2 regions of the Shewanella sp. LZH-2 genome follow, and region 2 is predicted to be linked to the other one. Evidence: predicted binding sites of a transcription regulator. Region 2 holds the regulator's gene; the other holds the start of a gene.
The links. Region 2 encodes NrdR, which represses ribonucleotide reductase genes. Its sites were predicted from a motif close to AAACACNANATNTNGTGTTT; they were not measured.
Positions count from the first base shown of each region.

Region 1: nrdD (anaerobic ribonucleoside-triphosphate reductase) is a predicted target of NrdR. The motif match lies at 1,820-1,839, and genes of this name have one in related genera.

Region 1 is NZ_CP069350.1:1,807,951-1,811,163, forward strand. Features, by position in the region: gene rssA (patatin-like phospholipase RssA) at 1-773, shown strand, start outside; gene JM642_RS08095 (hypothetical protein) at 886-1,566, shown strand; gene nrdD (anaerobic ribonucleoside-triphosphate reductase) at 1,870-3,213, shown strand, end outside.
Region 2 is NZ_CP069350.1:1,238,550-1,241,762, reverse strand. Features, by position in the region: gene JM642_RS05565 (riboflavin synthase) at 1-358, opposite strand, end outside; gene ribD (bifunctional diaminohydroxyphosphoribosylaminopyrimidine deaminase/5-amino-6-(5-phosphoribosylamino)uracil reductase RibD) at 366-1,511, opposite strand; gene nrdR (transcriptional regulator NrdR) at 1,599-2,048, opposite strand; gene glyA (serine hydroxymethyltransferase) at 2,223-3,213, opposite strand, start outside.

The DNA.
Region 1 (3,213 bases), 570 kb from region 2:
CGGAACTTGAAGAGTGGGTGCGCAGCTTCTCTAGTTGGGATGTGTTGGGACTGATGGACATTCGTTGGCGTAAAGGTGGGCTAATTGGCGGCGAAAAAGTATTCGATGTACTGCAATCGCGGATTGGTGATATCAATATCGAGGATTTAGAGCGTCCCTTTGCGGCCATTGCCACGGATCTTTATTCAGGTCAGGAAATCTGGTTTCGCCATGGTGATTTACGCCAAGCCGTACGGGCCTCTTGCTCTATGCCTGGGATATTAGCGCCTGTCCGTCAAGGTGAGCGTTGGTTAGTGGATGGTGCAGTTGTTAATCCTGTCCCCGTTTCGGTGAGCCGTGCTATGGGGGTAGATATTGTCATTGCCGTTGATTTACAAGGTTTTCATACCGGTCGATTACAAGTTTTACCCGTTAATATGACCAGCCATCGGGCATCTAAAGATGAAACCCAAATGCCCGCGCGCCAAGAAACGGGTTTTATGGATTTATTCGCCCGCGGGCGAGAATATGTCGGTAGCTTAACCGATAAGTTTTCCCTAGGGACTAAATCTAATCCCGGTATGATTGCGGTGATGTCCCAGTCGATGAGTATTTTAGAGCAGCGGCATAAACGGGCGCGTTTAATGGGTGACCCTCCCGATATCTGTGTTGTACCCGAAGTCGCGAATATCGGCACCATGGAGTTCCACCGAGCAGCTGAAGCCATTGCAGCAGGTGAAGCTGCCGTGGCAAAAGTGGCACATTTAATTGAAGCTGCGATCTGGAAAGGCTAAAAATGTCAGGATGAATTTATCTGTTAATTACGATATGACACTACTTACTGCTTGATTGGCTTAGTTTTTGCTTTAAAACCATTAATCAGTATTAGACGCCGAATTATTGACGATGAATTCTCTTTTAAATGCCCTTAATCTAAATCGTAGCAGTGCTGCTGAAGCTTATGGCCTGAATAGCAAAAAGACGGAGACAGGTAAAACTGAATCGAGTACGGAGTCAAACTCCTCAGCCAAAGAACCCCCTAAGGTGGATACTAAACCGAGTGACGAGATAGCGCTGTCACCACGGGCACTGCGAGCACAAAAAATTCAGGCCATGTCGAAAGACTTTTTTGCTGATGGCAAATTTAGCGTGGCTGAGATACCCGCTTTAGTCTCGCGGTTACAAAAAGACGGTATTCTTTCCGATGCACAGGTGGAACGGCTCTCGCAAAACGGCATTAGTTTGCCAAGCCAAAGTACCAATAAGCAGTCTTTGCAGGATTTTATCGATGATGAGCTAAAGTCTTTGGCTGAAAAATCGCCTAATAGCCCGATGATCAACACGTTAGTAGATGCTAAAAATGTGTTAAAAAACATGGATGATGCCCAGTCGCCAGTGCTGGCACAAAAGGCGACTAAAGTGTTTGGTCAATTAACGGATTATTTGAATAGCAACCCCACCATGAGCGATAGTCAAAAACAGTTATGGCAGGGACTTAAATCAACGATGCAGGTGGCTTCATCCATGGGGATGCAGCAATTGGCGTTGGGACAATTGAGCAGTTATCTTGCCTTAGCTAAGCGCTAGTCTTATTTACAATATTCTTTCAAAAACAATAGACTTTGGCTTTTGGGTCAGAGTCTTTTGTCATTACTAGCGCCATTTCCTGCGTCTACTATCTTGCTTTAGCATCAAGGTCAAGGCCTAAAACTGAGATCATTGGGTTTGGCAGCAGTTCTTATTTGTTCTTTTTATCCATCCGATAAATCATGATCTGGATCATGGAATTTTAGGTGTCGATGCCGCTTAATTGCCTACATATTGTGTTGATAGATTATTTAATCACTATATATAGTGTTAATTTTAATCGGGATGGAGAGGAATTAAACAATGCCAGTCGTGATCAAGCGGGATGGTTGCCGCACACCTTTTGATGAAACAAGGATAAGAGATGCAGTGGTCGCTGCTGCAAACTCGGTTGGGATAGAGGACGCAGATTATGCCGCGACGGTAGCCGCTTGTGTGAGAGAACGAGTGGCGAATATGGCAGAAGTTGAAATCCACCATCTACAGGATGCGGTTGAAAACCTATTGATGGAAGGCCCTTATAAATCATTGGCACGGGTCTACATTGAATATCGTCACGACAGAGACATTTGCCGCGATGCTACCAGTAAGCTCAATCTTGAAATCCGTGGTTTAGTCGAGCAGAGCAATGCCGCGCTGTTAAATGAAAACGCCAATAAAGACTCTAAAGTGATCCCAACTCAACGGGATCTGCTGGCGGGCATCGTGGCTAAACATTATGCCAAGAGCCATATTCTGCCTAAGGATGTGGTGGCTGCGCACGAAATCGGTGAGATCCACTATCACGATCTTGATTACTCGCCCTTTTTCCCGATGTTTAACTGTATGTTGATTGATTTGGCGGGCATGTTGACCCATGGCTTTAAGATGGGCAATGCCGAAATTGAGACCCCAAAATCGATCTCTACCGCTACGGCCGTGACGGCGCAAATTATTGCCCAAGTGGCAAGCCATATCTATGGCGGCACCACGATTAATCGTATTGATGAAGTGTTAGCGCCTTTTGTGGCCAAGAGTTATGACAAACATTATCAAGTGGCACTGAACTGGCAGATTAAAGATGCTAAAGCCTATGCCACTGCTCAGACTGAAAAAGAATGCCACGATGCTTTCCAATCCCTTGAATATGAGGTGAATACCTTACATACCGCTAATGGACAAACCCCGTTTGTGACCTTTGGTTTCGGTCTAGGTACTTCGTGGGAGTCGCGTTTAATTCAACAATCGATGCTGAAAGTACGCATGGCGGGGTTAGGTAAAAATCGTAAAACAGCGGTGTTCCCTAAATTGGTATTTGCCATCCGTGATGGTATTAACCACAAAGTCGGTGATTGCAATTACGATGTAAAACAAATGGCCCTTAAATGCGCCAGTATGCGCATGTACCCAGATATTTTGAACTATGAGCAAGTGGAAAAAGTGACGGGTTCGTTCAAAACGCCTATGGGTTGCCGCAGCTTTTTAGGTTCCTATAAAGAAAATGGTGAACTCGTCCATGAAGGCCGCAATAACCTTGGCGTTGTTAGCTTAAACTTACCACGTGTTGCGCTAGAAGCGAATGGCGATGAGGCTGAGTTTTACCGTATTCTGGATGAGCGGCTATTACTTGCCCGCCGCGCATTAGATACGCGTATCGAACGGTTAAAC
Region 2 (3,213 bases):
CAATCGCTTGGCCCCGCGCCAAACGCTGCTCTACGGTGGCAATGCCATCCACATGGCCGCTGACCATATGGCCGCCTAAACGTGTAGTTGGGGTGACGGCCTTTTCAAGATTGACCTTAGTGCCCACTTTATAGTTGGCAAAGCCTGTAAGGCTGACGGTTTCTGCTGACACATCAGCCACATAGCCATCGGCTAATTGTTGCACCACAGTCAAACACACACCGTTGGTGGCGATACTGTCGCCTAAACGCACATCGCTTAAATCCAGTTTGCCACTGGCGACCGTTAAACGGATATCATCGCCTTTGCGTTCAAGCTTTCGCAGCGTGCCAACGGCCTCAATAATCCCAGTAAACATGGTTAACTCACTTATTCGCTAAAGATGGATTGGACTCGAGCCTCAAGGTAAAACGCGTATCCGCGCCCACTTTACGCTCATCGACCAGTTTGAGGGTCGGAATATCGGCCATCATTTGATAATCGGGTAATTCGAGTAGATTACGCCCTTGTGCGCCAAGGATTTTCATCGCTTGATATAGCACTAATTCATCGGCTAATCCTGAGCGAATAAAGGCGCCAGCTAAGGTCGCGCCCGCTTCGATAAGCACCTGATTACAGCTTTTGCCTAAATAGCTTAAGAGCTCGGGTAGCGAGATTCGACCATCAATCGCCGGTAATTGGAGGCAAGTCACATGGGCGGGTAATTGCGCCATAAAGTCTGACGAATAGCTCACTGTCGAGACTAATAAAATCGGCGATTCAATCGCAAACAATGCAGCCGAGATAGGCATACGGGCGCGACTGTCTAAAACCACTCGCAGCGGTTGTAAAACCTGCGACGCACTAAATTGCGCAGTTAAACTGCCAAGCTCTGAGTATCTCACATTGAGAGATGGGTCATCGGCTAGTACAGTTTCAATCCCAGTCACTATGGCGCAGGCGCGTAAACGTAAACGCTGCACATCGCGGCGCGCTTCGGGGCCTGTGATCCATTTGGACACCCCGTTTGATAACGCGGTTTTACCATCGAGACTCGCGGCCAGTTTGACCGTCACCCAAGGTAGACCAGACTCCATGCGCTTCATAAAACCAAGATTTAAGGCATAGGCCTCATCGCGATGTAATCCCACATCCACTTCAATACCCGCATCGCGCAGCATTTGAATACCGCGGCCACCGACCTGCGGATTAGGATCTTCCACCGCAACGACTACACGTTTAATACCGATATTGATCAGCGCTAAGGCACACGGCGGCGTACGGCCATAATGGCTACAAGGTTCTAAGGTGACATATGCGGTCGCGCCACGGGCGAGCTCGCCAGCCATGCGCAGTGCATGCACCTCGGCGTGGGGCTCGCCGGCTTTTTGATGATAACCTTCACCGATAATCTGGTTATCTTTTACGATAACGCAGCCCACACTGGGATTGGGGCGAGTGGTATAAAATCCTTTGCGAGCCAGTTGTATGGCTCGGCTCATCATCTGGTTATCGAGTTCTGACCAATTCATATAAACCCTATGAAATCTTGAGGAAGCGTGCCCGAATGCGGCGCATAACGAGGCGCTAACCTAAGCGCTAACCTAAGATAACCCATGTTACTTTTGCAGTTTCGCAATCGCCTCACCAAATTCGGAGACGTCTTCAAAGGCGCGATAAACCGAGGCAAAACGAATATAGGCAACCTTGTCTAGGCTCATTAACTGTTCCATCATCAAGTTACCTATCATCTCGGATGGCACTTCACGCTCGCCAGTCGCCCGCAGCGTTGACTTGATTTTACTTAAGGCCTGCTCGATTTCATCCATGGACACGGGGCGCTTTTCGACCGCGCGTAACATGCCTGCTTGCAGCTTTTCTTCATCGAAGGGTTGGCGCGTACCATCGCGTTTAATCACCCGTGGCATGACTAATTCGGCCCCTTCGAAGGTAGTAAATCTTTCGTGGCATTCGGTGCATTCTCGGCGACGACGCACTTGATGGCCTTCAGCCACTAATCGGGAATCGATCACTTTAGTATCTGTCGCGCTGCAAAATGGACAATGCATTGAGCCTCCTGCCGTGAATGGAATAAAGCCTATCTTGCTTAAACCGAGCAGGTTTAAGTCTAAGATTTTAGCAATAAAAATGGCCGCTTAATGCGGCCATGGGATTTTATCCTATTTATCGGCTGAGGTTAACTATCAGATGGTTGTTAGACTCAGCCCCACAAAATTAATCGGTTAACCGTAAACAGGGAAACGGGCGCACAGTGCCAATACTTGGCCCTTTACGCGCTCGATGACCGCTGGATTGTGGGCATCGTCGAGGATGTCACAGATCCAACCGGTTAACGCTTTCGCTTCAGCTTCTTTAAAGCCACGGCGAGTGATCGCAGGCGTACCGATACGCACACCAGAGGTCACGAATGGAGAACGTGGATCGTTTGGCACAGAGTTTTTGTTTACTGTGATGTTCGCGCTACCTAACGCGGCATCGGCTTCTTTACCGGTTAAGTCGCGACCGATTAAGTCCACCAGCATTAAGTGGTTATCAGTACCGCCAGAGACGATCTTGTAACCGCGCTCTAAGAACACTTCAACCATGGCTTTAGCGTTGTTAACCACTTGTTGTTGGTAGGCTTTGAACTCTGGCTCTAGGGCTTCTTTGAAGGCGACCGCTTTACCCGCGATAACGTGCATCAAAGGACCGCCTTGACCGCCAGGGAATACTGCAGAGTTCAGCTTTTTGTATAACTCTTCATCATCGGCAGCAGACAGAATGATACCACCACGAGGACCCGCTAAGGTTTTGTGAGTAGTTGACGTCACAACGTGAGCGTGTGGCACTGGGTTTGGATACACGCCAGCAGCAATAAGACCGGCCACGTGCGCCATGTCAACAAACAGGTAAGCACCAATTTTATCTGCGATTTCGCGCATTCTTGCCCAGTCAACGATGCCTGAGTAAGCAGAGAAACCACCGATCATCATCTTAGGTTTGTGTTCTACGGCCAGACGTTCCATTTCGTCGTAGTCGATTTTGCCAGACTCATCGATACCGTAAGGAATAATGTTGTATAGCTTACCGGAGAAGTTTACTGGCGAACCGTGGGTCAAGTGACCACCGTGTGCTAAGTTCATTCCTAAAACGGTATCGCCTGGTTTTAACAATGCCATGTAAACGGCGCTGTTTGCTTGAGAACCTGAGTGAGGTTGTACGTTTGCGTAGGTC